DNA from 4 places in the Cellulosilyticum sp. WCF-2 genome. Region 1 is predicted to be linked to each of the others. Evidence: riboswitches for the same ligand, from Rfam matches in the RefSeq annotation. Region 1 holds a riboswitch; each other region holds the start of a gene.
What was found. A riboswitch is a leader RNA that binds a small molecule or an ion and turns the genes downstream of it on or off. The one in region 1 is predicted to bind S-adenosylmethionine.
Positions count from the first base shown of each region.

Region 2: another riboswitch for S-adenosylmethionine. It lies ahead of EKH84_RS10475 (methionine ABC transporter ATP-binding protein); the one in region 1 lies ahead of EKH84_RS05145 (CapA family protein).
Region 3: another riboswitch for S-adenosylmethionine. It lies ahead of EKH84_RS02340 (pyridoxal phosphate-dependent aminotransferase); the one in region 1 lies ahead of EKH84_RS05145 (CapA family protein).
Region 4: another riboswitch for S-adenosylmethionine. It lies ahead of metK (methionine adenosyltransferase); the one in region 1 lies ahead of EKH84_RS05145 (CapA family protein).

Region 1 covers NZ_CP034675.1:1,162,433-1,166,727, reverse strand. Annotated here, with positions in the region: gene EKH84_RS05150 (methionine ABC transporter ATP-binding protein) at 1-351, opposite strand, end outside; gene EKH84_RS05145 (CapA family protein) at 371-1,711, opposite strand; SAM riboswitch class I at 1,849-1,974, opposite strand; gene EKH84_RS05140 (Hsp20/alpha crystallin family protein) at 2,392-2,838, shown strand; gene EKH84_RS05135 (helix-turn-helix domain-containing protein) at 2,991-3,914, opposite strand; gene EKH84_RS05130 (M20 metallopeptidase family protein) at 4,183-4,295, opposite strand, start outside.
Region 2 covers NZ_CP034675.1:2,345,461-2,349,755, forward strand. Annotated here, with positions in the region: gene EKH84_RS10465 (hypothetical protein) at 1-870, shown strand, start outside; gene EKH84_RS10470 (deoxynucleoside kinase) at 1,128-1,781, shown strand; SAM riboswitch class I at 1,836-1,941, shown strand; gene EKH84_RS10475 (methionine ABC transporter ATP-binding protein) at 2,031-3,044, shown strand; gene EKH84_RS10480 (methionine ABC transporter permease) at 3,046-3,705, shown strand; gene EKH84_RS10485 (MetQ/NlpA family ABC transporter substrate-binding protein) at 3,734-4,295, shown strand, end outside.
Region 3 covers NZ_CP034675.1:534,286-538,580, forward strand. Annotated here, with positions in the region: gene EKH84_RS02335 (methionine ABC transporter ATP-binding protein) at 1-840, opposite strand, end outside; gene EKH84_RS02340 (pyridoxal phosphate-dependent aminotransferase) at 852-2,009, opposite strand; SAM riboswitch class I at 2,163-2,276, opposite strand; gene EKH84_RS02345 (trans-sulfuration enzyme family protein) at 2,634-3,758, shown strand; gene EKH84_RS02350 (pyridoxal-phosphate dependent enzyme) at 3,745-4,295, shown strand, end outside.
Region 4 covers NZ_CP034675.1:4,728,250-4,732,544, forward strand. Annotated here, with positions in the region: gene EKH84_RS21550 (hypothetical protein) at 1-591, opposite strand, end outside; gene metK (methionine adenosyltransferase) at 889-2,079, opposite strand; SAM riboswitch class I at 2,167-2,267, opposite strand; gene EKH84_RS21560 (rod-binding protein) at 2,333-2,758, opposite strand; gene EKH84_RS21565 (flagellar hook-basal body protein) at 2,772-3,587, opposite strand; gene flgF (flagellar basal-body rod protein FlgF) at 3,598-4,295, opposite strand, start outside.

The sequences.
Region 1 (4,295 bases):
AATTTCTTTTTTATTCCACTTTAAATTTTTAAGAGGCGCTGCAATATTGTCATAAACATTAATACTGTTCATTAAATTAAAGCCTTGAAAAATCATCCCGATATTACTACGCACTCTAGACAATTCTTTTTTATTCATTTGAGTAAGTATGGCGCCGTCTACCTCTACTTCTCCTTCATCAGGCCTCTCTAGTAAATTAATGATGCGAATGAGCGTACTTTTCCCTGCCCCACTATAGCCAATTACTCCGAAAATATCGCCTTGTTCTATCTCTAAATTAATATCCTTTAGTGCTTCAACCTTTGTACCCTTTGTATGAAAGGTCTTATGTATATGACTTAATTTAATCATATTTTTTCCTCCCCTCTTCCTAGTTTTTTTCTAGAATACCTGCATTGTCTTCTGGCATTAACCTCAAAAATAGTCTTTTTAAATGAGCAATTTCTTTGAGCTGTTTCTTTGTAAACACATAAGGAAGTTGTCCTTTTTCTATGTTGTTTATCAGTTTAATGAAATCTAATAATTTAATTTCCTTATATTTTCCCTTTTCATATTGCTTAAAGATATAATAAGGAAATACCTTTAAATCGCTTATCACCGTTACTTCTTTTTCCTTATGGATTCCTTTAGTCAATTCAATCTTTATTAGAATCCCAAGTAAAGCATTCAACGTATTAAAATCTCCTACCAGGTTGCCTAACGAATAAGCAATCAGTCCTGTTTTCCTAACTCCTTGTATTGGATCTATGAAGCTATACTTTTCAATAGGCTGCACGACATGAGCATGATTGCCTATAATAATATCTACGCCGCATTCCTCTAATACCCGATGTCCCATATCGATGATGTTTTGAATAGGGTAGGATTCAAATTCTAAGCTCCAATGGAGACAGGCAACTACAATGTCAGCATTCTTTTCCCTAGCAATTTGTACATGTTCCTTCACTAAATCTAGCTTTTCTCCCGGGTTATTCAGCTTGACATGGTTTACTAAATATGGCTTTCCCTCTGGCACTTGATCACCGTTCAGAGTAAAGGTATAAGCTAAGTATGCTACCCTTACCCCATGCTTTTCTATGATGGGAATGTCTCTTTGTTCCTCTATACTTCTAGCTGTCCCAACCTGTTTACAGCCTTTTTTATCAATCAATTCTAAGGTTTCAATAAGCCCTGATTCTCCTTGATTTAAACAGTGATTATTAGCTGTAGAGAAAAAATTAATCCCTCTTCCACCATGTAAATATCTTTCAAACATACCTAGTGTTCCATTAAGCTCTGGCGTACTATTAACACTTCTTGGTGCATTCTGAACTGGTTTAGAAGAAGCTATAGGCGTTTCCAAATTAGCGTAAATGCTGTCTACTCCATCAAAGTAAAAGTCTTCTACCTCATCCCAGAAATGCTCGGTTGTCTCTGGTGTTAACTGGTCTCCTGAAAGTAAGTCTCCACCCGCTGTTAAAGTAAATTTCCCTGTTATCTCAAATGCCTCTGGTAATGAAAATGTAAGGTCTTGCTTTTTAAAATAATCCTCAATTTGACTACCTTTCTCTGCTCTTTCAATCTGCTTTATGTAATACTTATATTTCCACCAATCAAACTCCCCTGGCTGCAAATTACTAAAGTCCCCCTGCACATTTTGGGAATATCTATAAGTATCGCCTTTGATTACTCCTAATAAGCGATATTTTAATTTTTCAGCTGCTAGCGACATTTACTCCACCTCCCTGTTGTTTTAGAAACTCCTTCATCTGTAGAAGATCGTTCTAACCTATATATGTTTTACTATATAAAATACAAAAGCTACTTTCTTATTGATAAGAAAGTAGCTCAAATAAAGCAGAACTCACCTTCTTATCTTCTCAAACTCAAAGTTTTAATTACTCTACGTTTGTAGGAATTAGCACCGTGTACACTTATGGAATGTCCGGTTGCTGGGCATCATAGGGCCTATCCCTCAGCCTCTCTCGATAAGAAACAGTTTTTTATTTCTGTGTTTTTATTTCTTAGTGTTTTAATATGTTTTGTAGTATATATTCTTCGTCGAATATTGTCAATAAAATTGCTTATATTTAAAATATAGTTTTTTCCTATAGCTAGATATTGATTTTTCAAGCTTTTGAACCTCATGTATTGATTTTACTTGGTTTTTACAACTATGAATTTCCACATTTTTAATTCCTAGTATTTTAGTAATAGATTGTTTCTGACACTATAAGTTACTTTTTGAATGAAGGTTTGAAAGCATATTTTATAAATACAAAATTTTTATGAAAATATTAAAAAAATACTTGACAATGACATTTAAGAAGCCTATATTATAAGTGTAATTAGCACTCGACCAATGAGAGTGCTAACAAAACTATAAAAAGGTTTCTTAAAGGAGGAGTTTATATGTTTGGATTAACACCATTCAATCGTCAAGCAGTTCAAAGGAGCAACAACGGATTTGTAGACTTTTATCATGTAATGGATGACTTTTTTAACAATGATCTTCTCAACTTAAGGGATTTTAAGTATGACACCTTTAAGGTAGATATTAAAGAAGATGCTAATGGCTATGCTATTGAAGCAGAGATGCCAGGCGTAAAAAAAGAAGACATTGCCATCGACTATCAGAACGATCAACTGATTATAGCCGTACAACGAAAAGAAGAAATGAATGATGAAAAAGATCAATATATCCATCGAGAACGTCGCATTGCTTCTATGCAGCGTGCGATTAGCTTAAAAGATGTTAAAGTAGAAGGCATTACAGCTAAACTAGAAGAGGGTATATTAAAGATAAATATTCCAAAAGAAGAAGTACCCAAAGCAAAACGATTAATTGAAATCCAATAAAAGTTAAGACTTAGAGGACTACTGCACCAAATTGCAGCAGTCTATTTTTATTGTATAGGAAAGCAGGACTTTCCTATACAATAAAAATAGAGAGCTAGATAGCTCTCTATCACAATATTTCTTAATTTACTCACTCAAAAAAGGTGAAAAATCTATTTCTTTTTTATAGGAAGCCAAAACTTAAATTCTACTGGTACCTTCGAGGGATTGTCAGCTAAAAACCATTCCTTCGAAAAAAGATGTTCTTCTAAATAATTTCGACCGTCAAAATCCACATCATAGCCGCCCATATCCAACATACACTCATATATAGTCTGTGATGATTTTTTCATGGATAAACCTATATCTAAAGTTCCATCTTCATTAAATTCATTCAACACCACATCACCCACAAGAAATAGGCCTTTAGGTGCATCACTCACCTTTGCGCCTAGCAAAGTTGTATTGAGTCCTTCTTCCCCATGCAAAACCATTTGAGCCTTATATTCATGAAAATCATTTTCTTCCCCTGTTGGGTGATGTCCATTAGGTACAAAACCTATATATCTCCTAGCTTCATAGTCATTCAGATTTTTTACAGCCCCCTCTCGTAATTGATTCCATGCCAAAGTTTCAGGTCTGTCACAATTTACTTGAAAGGAAACTACTTTCATATGATTTAATTCTTCAATACGAACTAATGATTTTGAACCAGTCATGATACTACCTCCGTCAAACTTGATTTGGAAAGTGATTGGCTGATATTTTTTGGCTATTCCCAGCTTTCGGACAATCGTTGGCGGCATACCATGAAAAGCTTGAAAAGCTCTCGTAAATGCCTCTGGAGATTCATATCCGTACTTATTAGCTAAATCCACTACCTTTATATCAGTATTTTTAATATCCTCACCTGCAAGAGACATTTTTCTAAACCGCACATAATCTCCTATTGTTAAATCTGTCATGAATGTAAACATTCTTTGAAATCGCGTCAAAGAGCAACAGGCAACACGGGCAACTTCGCAATAATCAATTTTACCTGTTATATTTGACTCTATGTAATCCAAAGCATCATTCATCTTACTTAACCATTCCATCACCAATTTCACCTCTAACAGCAGTATAACTCAAGTTTTCAAAAAGTACCTTGCAAAAAAAATCAGTTGATGCAAGACTTCTGCTTTCTATAATAAGACTATTCTCATTATAGCATATAAGGATTTTGTTCTTCGCATATTTAACTCCATTTTTATAGGACTTTTAATGTCTTATTATAATAAAAAAGCTGTAGATTTACTCTACAGCTTCTTTTTAAATATAACAAAAAGACTTTCTTTTGCTTTGTGTAATGCTGATTTCTATTCACTACTTATTATTTTTTAACCACATGATGGCACTATAGGCATGAATCGCAGCTCCCGTAGGTAATATTTCTTCATTAAAGACAACCTTTGCACTATGCATAGGCTCACCATATA
Region 2 (4,295 bases), 1.2 Mb from region 1:
ACCGCCACAGCAGAAACAACAGAAAGTAGCTATAATAGCGCTTTTGAAAAATATAATAACAATATTACTGAACTAGGGCTAGTTATTAATGCGCCAGATCAGGAAGCCATCAATAGCTTACCTCAGGTAGAAACCTATAAACAGATGGATACAAAAGATAATCTAATGATTATACCCAAATATAACGGTTCAAAAATTACAATTAGCAAAGTAGAGTATACAGGTGAACGCTTTATTGCAAAAGATACCTTATATGCAAAAGAAGGAACACCAGAAGGTTATGGTCTACTTCTGTATGCTGTAAGACCAGAAGGTATTCCGCAGATTATGATTACAGTGACCTACAAAAATAAAAGTATTGACTATGTTATAGCTGAAGATGGGAAAAATGGTCATGAAGGTATTGAATATCTAAAGCTTGAAACAGATGATATGGGGATGCCCCATTCAGGCGAAATGATTACACCTATTCAAGATGCTACATATTTAGAAGGTTTAAATCGTTTTAGTAGTTTTGATGTAGATTTTGATTTAGATGGTAGCAATGAAACCATTGAGGTCTACTGTCAAGGAGAAATAACGGATGATGGCAGTTATTTTTTAGATGATGGCCAAGTTTGGACCTTAGTTGTCAAAAAAGGTGATGATATTTATCCGTTATTTGAAAAAAGTTATATTCAATTAGGCGGCTTAGAATATTTAGTTTATATAGATTATAACGATTATGAAAGAGTACATGTATTAGTTCAGTATAAAGCTGGAGCAGGTATGATGACATTTGATTGTGTTTATGATGAAGAAACTGGTAACTTTAGGCGTGATACAGTTTATGAAGCAAGTAATATCAACATTTTGAAAGATTGGAAGTAAGATAGAAAACTGTGTTTAAAAGTGAGAGCTTTTAAACACAGTTTTTTGATGTAATCACATGATAATAGATAATAAAGAATTGTAAATAGGTGATAGGTGATTTAGCAATAGCAGAAGGTTATGATTTTAAAAGTAAGTCTATAATGTTATGAAAATAAGTCCAAATGAAACATGCCTATCAATCAATTGACAATGATTATGTAAACACTTATGATAGAAGAAGTTGTTTTGAGATAAGTGAGAAGGATAGGTGAAGAATGTTGCTAGTTGTTGGTGGGATGATAGGTCTGGGAAAAACCAGTGTTGCAGAGCTTTTAGGAGAGCATTTTGGAACGGAAGTATTTTATGAAAGTGTAGATAATAATCCAATTTTACCTCTTTTTTATACTTCAAGTGAAGAAGAAATAGAAAAGAAAAGATATCCCTTTTTATTACAATTACATTTTTTAGATACACGTTTTAGAAGTATTAAAAGTGCATTGTATCATGATAATAACGTACTTGATCGTAGTATTTATGAAGATTGGTATTTTGCTAAAGTTAATAATGACCTAGGAAGAATCTCGGATTTAGAATTTCAAATGTATGATCGTTTGTTAGATAATATGATGCAAGAGTTAAAGGAACTTCCTAAGAAAGCACCTGATTTAATGATTTATTTAAAGGGATCATTTGAAACAGTGCTATCGCGTATTATGAAACGTGGTAGAAGCTATGAATTAGATGCACAGCTTGAAGCTTATTATAGACAACTATGGGAAGGATATGATGAATGGGTGATGAGTCATTATCATGCCAGTGAAGTTGTAGTCATTGATATGGATCGCTATGATGTAGTAAGCCGCAGGGAAGATGCGTTAGAAGTATTAGCATTAGTAGAAAGCAAATTAAAGATGATTAGAAAAAAATAGAAATTATTTCTTGACTTTTCAAATTAACATGATTATACTAAGTATCAATAGAAAAGCTTATCTAGAGAGGTGGAGGGAACAGGCCCTATGATACCTCAGCAACCACACTTAAGTGAAAGGTGCTAATTCCTGCAGAACCTAAGGTTCTGGAAGATAAGGGCGGATGAATCAAAGCAAAGTAAACCTCTCTTATTTTTAGTGATCATTAAAAATAAGAGAGGTTTACTTTGTTTCTAGAAGGAGGAAAAAATGGAGAAAGTATTCAATCAGCCAATTATATCTTTACAGAATTTAAGTAAAACCTATTCAGTAGATCAAGGAACATTCACGGCATTAAAAGATGTTAACTTAGATATTTATAAAGGAGACATTTATGGCATCATTGGTATGAGTGGCGCTGGAAAAAGTACCCTCGTAAGATGTATTAATTATCTAGAAGAGCCAACCAAAGGTAAAGTATACTTTGATGGAAAAGATTTAGGTACATTAAGTGCGGTAGAATTTAGGAAAGCCAGACAGTCTATGAGTATGATTTTTCAACAATTTAATTTGTTGATGCAACGTACAGCAGAAGATAATGTTTGTTTTCCATTAGAAATTGCAGGTATGAAGAAAAAAGAAGCAAGAGAAAAAGCTAAAGAGTTATTAGCGGTAGTTGGGTTAAGTGATAAAGCGAAATCATATCCTTCACAGCTTTCAGGAGGGCAGAAGCAAAGAGTAGCCATTGCTAGGGCATTAGCTACTAATCCTAAGGTGCTTTTATGTGATGAAGCCACATCGGCCTTAGACCCAAGTACAACTCAATCTATTTTAGCATTGCTAAAAGAAATTAATCAGAAGTTTGGTATTACCATTGTTATTATTACCCACGAAATGAAGGTTGTAGAGGAGATTTGTTCTCATGTTGCCATTATTGCAGATAGTCAAATTGTAGAGGTTGGAACAGTAGAAGAAGTGTTCACTCATCCTCAAAGTCAAGTAGGGCAGCAACTCGTTTATCCAAATGGCATGCCACCTAGTCAGTACATAGGCACGAAATGTGCACGCATTATTTTTGATGGCAGTTCAGCTTATGATCCAGCTATAGCAAGTATGATTTTAGAGTGTAAGGCTCATGTCAATATTATCTATGCAGATATGAAACAGGTAGGAGATAAAGCAATGGGACAAATGGTACTTCAATTGCCAGAGGATACAAGTCAAGCAATGCGTGTCTTAGATTACTTAAGACAAAGAGAACTAATTGTAGAGGAGGTTATGTAAAATGTGGGATGTTGAAATGATTAAAACCATTACAATAGGGATATTCGAGACCTTATACATGACCTTATTTTCTACTTTATTAGCTTATATGATAGGTTTACCTTTGGGTATAGCCTTAGTTGTTACAGAAAAAGGAAATTTATTGCCTAGTAAATGGCTTAACAGCATTTTAAATGTGATAGTCAATATAACACGCTCAGTACCTTTCTTGATTCTACTTATTTTTATTCAACCTTTTACAAGATGGGTGGTGGGAACCACTATAGGGTCAACAGCAACTGTTGTACCTTTAGTTGTAGCAGCAGCCCCTTTTATCGGGCGAATGGTAGAGTCTTCTATTAAAGAATTAGATCACGGCATTATCGAAGCAGCTCTTTCTATGGGAGCTACACCTTTTCAAATTATCTGGAAAGTGATGTTACCTGAAACGAAACCTTCTTTATGGATAGGTGCTTCTATTACAGCTACAACTATTTTAGGCTATTCAGCAATGGCTGGCTTTACAAGTGGTGGTGGTCTTGGAGATATTGCCATTCGTTATGGCTTTTATCGTTATCAAACAGAAGTGATGTTAGTAACGGTAATCTTATTAGTCATTATCGTTCAATGTATTCAAGGTATAGGTATGAAAATAGCAACAAAGCAAGATAAAAGAAAATAAATCTTAATGAAAACCAGGGGGAAATAAAATGAAAAAATTATTAACTTTAAGTTTGGTAGCTGTATTATCACTTTCACTTCTTGCAGGTTGTGGCAAAAGTGAAGCAAGTAATAAAATTGTTGTAGGAGCATCTACATCACCACACGCAGAGATTCTAGCAGTAGCAAAACCTATTTTGAAAGAAAAAGGCTATGATCTTGAAATTAAGGAGTTTTCAGATTATGTGCAGCCTAACCTAACACTTGAAAATAAAGAATTAGATGCTAATTATTTTCAACATAAACCTTATTTAGATGATTTTAATAGTAAGAATGGTACACATCTTGTATCAGTAGCAGCTGTCCACTATGAGCCATTTGGCATTTATCCAGGAAAATCATCTAGTATAGATGATATCAAAGATGGAGCTAAAATTGCGGTACCCAATGATACAACTAATGAGGCAAGAGCTTTAATGCTTCTTCAAGATTTAGGTATCATTACTGTAGATGAGTCAGCAGGTTTAGCAGCAACTAAAACAGATATTACTTCAAATCCTCGTAACATTGAAATAGTAGAAATTGAAGCAGCTCAGCTTGTACGTACACTTC
Region 3 (4,295 bases), 630 kb from region 1:
CTTCTTGTTGGTATAAGCAATAATAGGCTCTAGGCTCTTGTCACCCCTATAAGTCAACTTGATGATTTCCCCATTTGCTGCATTAATAATCTCCTCTGGTACCTTTATCTGAGTCTTTACTAATCTTTTTGTTAATGCTGATTGGGGACTAGCAAATAACTCGTAAGCGCTATTAACTTCTATAATTTCACCTTGACTCATTACTGCTACTTTTGAGAACAACCTTTTAGCTACCTCTAGTTGATGCGTGATAAACACAATAGTAATCCCCAACTTAGCATTAATTCCTTTTAAGATATCCACAATTTCCTCAGTTGTTTGCACATCTAATGCAGAAGTTGCTTCATCGCAAAGTAAAATCTTTGGATTCGCTGCTAAAGCTCTTGCTATACCTACCCTTTGTTTTTGCCCACCACTTAAACTAGCTGGATAAACATTTTCTTTATCTTCTAGGCCCACTAGCTCAAGTAATTCTTTAGTTCTAGTTTGCCTTTGAGCTTTAGGATAATCCTGGACTTTAAGAGCAAACTCTATATTTTCCCCTACTGTTTTTCTTGAGATTAAATTAAAGTGTTGAAAAATCATGCCGATTTTCTTTCGTAATCCCCTAATCTCTGTAGAAGAAAGTTTTGTTACATCCTCTCCCTCTACAAAAACACTGCCTGAAGTAGGCTTTTGTAATCCATTAATGGTTCTTACTAAGGTGCTTTTACCTGCGCCACTCCCCCCAACTATTCCAAAGATTTCTCCTGGTTCTATATGAAGTGATACATTACTAACGGCATTAACGATTTGATTTTTTTGTTTAAAGCTTACATTTACTTGTTCAAAACGAATCATTGTAGCACCTCCTAAAAATGTTTTTTTATTTGCGTTAATCTCTCTAAAGCTAGCTCTAGTGTTTCTGGTTTTTTAGCAAAGTGGAAACGTATATATTGATTAACAGGTTCTTTGAAAAAACTAGAACCTGGTACAGCTGCTACGCCTACTTCTTTAATAAGTCTTTTTGCAAATTCGTAGTCTGATGAAACACCAAATTCTTCAATATCAACCATGACATAATAAGCACCTTCTGGCTTAAAGTACTTAAGTCCTATGCTATCAAGCCCTGACAAGAACAACTCTCTTTTCTTTCCGTATAACGCTGTAAGTTCTTTATAGTAGTCATCTTCTAATTTAAGTCCTACTGTTGCAGCTTCCTGAAGAGGGGCTGCTGCTCCTACTGTTAAAAAGTCATGTACCTTTTTACATTGATCAATAATAACCTTCGGTGCTATTACATAACCTAATCTCCAACCTGTAATGGAATAAGTCTTTGAAAGTGAACTACAAGAAATAGTTCTCTCAAACATGCCAGGTAGCGATGCAAAGTAATGATGTTTATATGGTTCAAAAACGATATGCTCATAAACTTCATCTGTAATGACATAAGCGTCATACGCTTTAACAAGCTGTGCAATGTCTAGTAGCTCTTCTTTAGTAAATACCTTTCCAGTTGGATTAGATGGATTACAGAGAATCAAAGCTTTAGCACCTGCTTTAAAAGCTGCTTCAAGTTCCTCTTTATCAAAGTTAAAGGCAGGTGGTTTAAGTGGAATGTAAATGGGCTCAGCTCCACAAAGCACTGTATCTGCTACATAGTTCTCATAAAAAGGTGAGAAGATAGCAACTTTGTCACCGCTATCGCAAATAGCCATCATAGCTGTCATCATGGCCTCTGTACTACCACAAGTGACTACGATATTTTCATCTGGGTTTAATTTAATCCCCATAAAATGTTCTTGCTTCTTGGCTAAAGCTTCTCTAAAATTTTGTGCTCCCCAAGTCACTGCATATTGGTGCGGCCCCTCTATGGCTACCCTTTGTAATTCTTCTATTAATGCCTTAGGTGGATCAAAATCAGGAAAACCTTGTGAAAGGTTAATAGCCCCATGTTGGTTAGCAATACGCGTCATCTTCCTAATCACGGATTCTCCAAACCCATCTAATCTATGACTTAACTTACTCATCTTGTTTCCTCCCTTTAATTAACCTTGATCTTGTAGTTTCTTTCATTTTTCTGTGTTTTTCTGCCTACTTCATTTAAAAGTAATATTTTACAAACTATAAAAGCTGCTTTCTTAAGATAAGAAAGCAGCTTTTAAAATTCACTATGCTACATACTCTTATCTTCCAAACCACTTCTGGTTTGCTGGAATTAGCACCTTGAGCATTTTATAACATGTTCAGGTTGCCGGGCGTCACTGGGCCAGTCCCTCTGCCTCTCTGGATAAGAAATTATTCACTTGGTTTTATTTCCTAGTTGTTTTATATGTTTAGTAGTATATTTTTATTTTTTTAAATTGTCAACTATTTTTTAATATATTTTTTATTTTATTTTCTTTTTAATTTCCCTTGAAGTTACTAGAAATTTCTTTTTTTATAGAACCATTAATGGATAAGTTTTATTTATTATTATTTTCTTATTTGCTTTAGTCTTTGACTATCAATAACTTTTTCTTTTTGGACTGTCACATTTTTAATTCCTTTAAAATAAATATATTTACTAGGAATTAAATTTGATGTATACTCTCTTTAATTTAAAAAATTTGATATATTACAAAATTTATTGCCAATTTAAAGGAGGTTATTTTATGAAATTTGAATCAAAGGTTATCCATGGTGGTATCTCTGAAGATGCCTTTACAGGCGCAGTTAATATTCCTATTTATCAAACATCTACTTTTAGACAAGAAGGGATTGGTAAACATAAAGGCTTTGAATATGCACGCACAGGTAATCCTACAAGACAGGCTTTAGAAGAACTTATTAAAGATCTAGAAGGTGGCATCGCTGGTTTTGCTTTTGCTTCTGGTTTAGCCGCTCTTTCTACAGTTCTTATGCTTTTTAAAACAGGAGATCATATTCTTCTATCTGATAATGTCTACGGTGGTACTTTTCGAGTAGTCGATAAGGTATTCGTTCATCTTGGCATTTCTTATTCTCTAGTAGATACTTCCGACCTTGAAGCTGTTCAAAAAGCTATCACGCCTACTACTAAAGCCATCTTTATTGAAACACCTACTAATCCATTAATGAAAATCACAGACCTATCAGCGATTAGTACACTCGCCAAAAGTCATAACCTCATTTCGGTTGTTGACAACACGTTTTTAACCCCTTATCTTCAACGTCCTATAGAACACGGCATAGACATTGTTGTTCATAGCGGCACCAAATATTTAGGCGGACATAGTGATGTGGTTGCTGGGCTTGTAGTTGTTGCTCATGAAGACCTTAAAGAACGACTTGGCTTTTTACAAAATGCTGTAGGTGGGATACTTGGCCCCCAAGATAGCTTTTTACTTATAAGAGGTATTAAAACATTGGCTATTAGATTAGAAAAGGCTCAAGCTAATGCTAAAGCGATTGTTGATTTCTTACACACTCTACCTCAGGTAAGTAAAATCTATTATCCAGGTTTAGGCGCTATGATTTCTTTTGAACTTAGTGACCCCGAGGTCGCTCTAAAGCTCGTAGAAAATGTTAAACTCATTGCTCTGGCAGAAAGTCTAGGAGGTGTAGAAAGTCTTATTTGCCTTCCAGCAGCTATGACACATGCTTCTATTCCTGTAGAACAAAGAAAGGCCTTAGGTATAACAGATGGTTTACTTCGTCTTTCTGTAGGCATCGAAGATGCTGACGACTTGATAACTGATTTAACCCATGCACTTAATCTTTCTATATCTGAAGGAGGTACATCTCATGCACTATATTAATGATATTCGTGAACTTATTGGTAATACCCCACTCTTAAAACTCAATCATATTTCTCCTAATCCTGATATTAATATCTTTGGTAAACTAGAATATCTAAACCCAGGGGGAAGTGTTAAAGACCGTATTGGCCTAAAGATCTTAGAAGATGCCGAAAAAAATGGGCTACTTAAACCTGGCTATACCATCATCGAAGCTACTGCTGGTAATACCGGTATAGGCCTTGCCATGGCTGCCTTTGAAAAAGGCTATCAACTTAAAATTGTTATTCCTGCTAAGTTTGCTATTGAAAAACAAATACTAATGCGCGCCTTAGGTGCAGAATTAATTGTTACTCCAACAGAAGAAGGTATTGAAGGTGCTGTTCAAAAAGCAGAAGAATTAGCAAAGCAAATCCCAACTAGCTTTATGGCTAAACAGTTCGATAATCTCTCTAATAGAGAAGCTCATCGTCAAACAGGTAAGGAAATCTATGATGCCCTTGATGGGAAGATAGATATCCTCGTAGCAGGAGCAGGCTCCGGTGGTACTATTATTGG
Region 4 (4,295 bases), 1.2 Mb from region 1:
ATCTACTAATTGTGAATCTTTAAGTTCAACAGTATAAGTGTTATCTTTTTTGGTAACTGGAACCTCTACTTTAGAATTAGCATAAATATCAAAACCTTGACTTGATAGTTTCGTTATTTGCTCTTTGCTCATTCCTGACATTTCCATAGCACTTGTTAAATCAAGAGCTAAATAGTCTTTACTTACATCTACTAATGTTGATGGATCAACACCTGCCATAGCCGCTACATCTTTAATAAAGCTTGTACTTACATAGAACTTCATACCATCCATATAGAATTTAATAGGTGAAATTTTAAATGGTGCTTTTGTAACGTCAATCTTTTGACCAGAAAATTCAACATTCTTAATAGTCATAGTAGCTTCCATCTGTAAGTCTTTACTATTTGAATAACTTACAACTTCTGCATTTGCCTTAAATGATTCTCCTTGATAAGTAAAGCTTACGTCTAAATTACTTTTTGTCTCCATCGCTTCCCATGTAGAAACTGTCTTTAACTCATTAATTAGTTCTACACCTTGAGCATTACAACCTACCATAGTAAACATCATTACAAATGTTACCAATAAGGCTAATACTTTTTTCTTCATTACAAATCCCCTCCATAAACCAAATTAATAAAATATTTTTTTATTTATACAGAATACTATAGCACATTTAGATTTCGATACCACTAGAATTTATGATTAATTAATAATTGTAATGTAGTTGTAATATTAATTCTTGTTCATGCAAAAAGCGTTGCTACGATTTTTCCTCGTAACAACGCTTTTTTATTTTAATCACTCTCTTACTCTCTCATCTCACAATTCATATACTCTTCTAAAAGGCACTCTAGACAGCAGGATTCAACCAAAGCTTTCCTATACGGATTATATTCTAGTCGCCTACTTCTCTGCTGCAGCTTTTAATATTTCAGCTTTATCAGTTCTTTCCCATGGTAAATCCACATCAATACGACCAAAGTGTCCATAAGCTGCTGTTTGTTTGTAGATAGGTCTTCTAAGATCTAACATCTTAATAATACCTGCTGGTCTAAGGTCAAAGTTATTACGAACAAGTTCTACTAATACTTCATCACTAACAACACCTGTACCATGTGTATTTACGAGTACTGATACTGGCTGTGCTACACCAATAGCATATGCAAGCTCAATTTCACATTTTTTAGCAAGACCTGCTGCTACAATGTTTTTAGCTACGTATCTAGCTGCATAAGCTGCTGAACGGTCTACTTTAGTTGGATCTTTTCCAGAGAAAGCACCGCCACCATGACTTGCATAACCCCCGTAAGTGTCTACAATGATTTTACGTCCTGTAAGACCTGAGTCTCCTACTGGTCCACCAATTACGAAACGTCCGGTCGGATTAATAAAATATTTTGTATCTGCATCCAATAAGTTCTCTGGAACAATTGGTTTAATAACATATTCCATAATGTCTGCATGAATTTGTTCTTGGGTTACTTCTGCTGCGTGTTGCGTTGAAACAACGATTGCATCAACTCTTATTGGTGTATCTCCATCATACTCCACAGTAACTTGTGTTTTACCATCTGGTCTAAGATAATTTAAAGTACCATCTTTACGTACTTCTGATAAACGTTTTGATAATCTATGAGCAAGTGAAATTGGCATTGGCATAAGTTCTGGTGTTTCATCACAAGCAAAGCCAAACATCATTCCTTGATCCCCTGCGCCAATAGCTTCAATTGCATCATCTGTCATCTCACCTTTTTTAGCTTCTAAAGCTTTGTTGACACCCATAGCAATATCTGCTGATTGTTCATCAAGTGCTACAATTACACCACATGAGTGTCCGTCAAAACCATACTCTGGTGCGTTGTAACCAATTTCATTAATAGTGTCACGAACTGTTTTATTGATATCTACATAACAATTTGTTGTAATTTCTCCCATTACTAATACAAGACCTGTTGTAAGTGCTGTTTCACAAGCAACTCTTGCATTTGGATCTTGCGCAAAAATAGCATCTAAAACTGCATCAGAGATTTGGTCAGCAATTTTATCTGGATGCCCTTCTGTTACTGATTCTGAAGTAAATAATCTTTTTGCCATATCATAGCCTCCTTTAATTTTGTGTAAGACAGAAAACCATATAAAAAACCCCTCATTAAAAATGAGGGGTTAGCGTTCGCACAGTCATCCTCATCTTACGTAATAAATACGTGGGAATTGGCACCTTAGCTTTAAACTAGGTTGCCGGGTTTCATAGGGCCCTGTCCCTCCACCTCTCTGGATAAGAATTTTTATTCTATTTTCGATTTATTTTAACATTATTATTTTTTATTGTCAACAAGAGGAACATTTCTTAAACTTCCTCTTCGGTTTTGATAGCTTCATTAGCCATTGCTGCTTTATTTTCATCACTAATCTGCATTTGAGCAGCATATGTATTGGTCATTTGTTTATACATAGCATCAGAAAGACCGATGCCCCCTGCTTTAACCATTTCATCACATAAATTATTGATGTAAGTATCCTCAAACATAGATTCATAATCACCTTTAGCTATCAAACTATCCCCTGAAAGCATAGATGATTTCATTTGCTTAAACATCATGCTGAGCATATAACCTTCAAGTTCATCACAAGCTTCTTTTAGTTCTGTGTCATCTTTCTTTGCCATAGCTTCTGATAAAATAGCCTCAAAATCTTTTGTTCCTGCTGTATCAGCAGACTCCGTAGCTACTTGCTTTTGCAAATCTAATAGACTTGAAACCCCTGAAATTTCCATCTAGCTATCCTCCTTAGCTCTTAAGCTGATTAGCTTGTCCTAACATATCATCGGCTGCTTTAATAGCTGTTGAGTTAATTTCATAAGCTCTTTGAGCAATAATTAAGTTAACCATTTCCTGTGCTATTTGTACATTGGAACCTTCTAGGTAACCTGTACGAATCGTTGTTTTAGTTAAGCCATCATCATCAACCTCTGCTAAAGGCTCTCCGGAAGCTGGTGTTTCTTTATAAAGGTTATCTCCTACAGCCTCAAGTCCTGCTCTATTAGCAAATTGAACAATTCTTATTTGAGCTACATCCATTTCGAGTCCTGTCTCATCTAAATAATAAATATTTCCATCTTGCCCTATTTCAAGCTTATCCATAGGAATTTCTGTCCCTACTACAATAGACTCACCTTCTGTAGATAGTACTGGATGCCCATCGGCTGTAACTAACGCATAACTTCCTTCATCAGGAATCATAGCAAATCTAAAGCTACCATCCCTAGTATAAACCTCAGAACCATCTGTCTGACCAATAGCAAAAAAACCATTTCCAACTAAAGCAAGGTCTGATTCATTACCTGTTTCTTGAAGAATGCCATTTGTATAATCTCTAGAATTAGCTAGCGCACGTACACCATGCCCTACTTGTTTAACTGTAGGTGTCGCCTGTGCATTAGGATCATTAGCTTCTCCCATCGTTGTATAGAGCAAGCTTTTAAAGTTAGTTGTTTCTTTTTTATAAGCTGCTGTATTAACATTAGCCATGTTATTAGAAATGGTATCTACATTAAGTTGCTGGGCGGTCATACCTGAAGCCGCTGTATATAATGCTCTAATCATATTCTTCCTCCTATACTCTACCTAATTCATTAACAGCTTTACCAAGTAAACTATCTTGTACTTGAATCATTTTTTGATTTGTTTCATATGCTCTTGAAACGGTAATCATATCTACCATAGCAGTTACAGGATTAACATTGGCTGATTCTAAATAGCCCTGAATGAGCTGCCCTTCAAAAGGCAGCCTAGCCGCCGTACTACTATATAAGTTATTGTCCATTTTTGTTAATGCCCTACTGTCTTCAAATCTAGCTAATTCTAAGGTATCAATATACTGACCATCTAATGTTACTTCTCCTTGACTGCTAATCACTACATCTCCACCAGTGGCCAGAAATTCTTCGCCTAAAGTAATGGGACCATCTAATCCCATAACAGGATAGCCTTCTTTAGTCACTAAATCTCCATATTGATTAATAGAAAAATTACCATCTCTTGTGTAAGCTTCTCCATTTGGAGTTTGCACTACAAAAAAGCCATCTCCTTGAATAGCCACATCAACCATTTCCCCTGTTGAAATAACTGAACCTTGAGTAAAATCTGTATAGACCTCGTCAATCTTTGCCCCATAAGTAATATTACCTATTGGTCCATTATTAGGCACTTGGTTTTGAGTGTCATTTAATCTCGTCATTAATACTTCTTGAAAAGAAGAAACTACTGCAACATCTTTTTTATATCCAGTAGTCGTTGTATTAGCTAGATCAT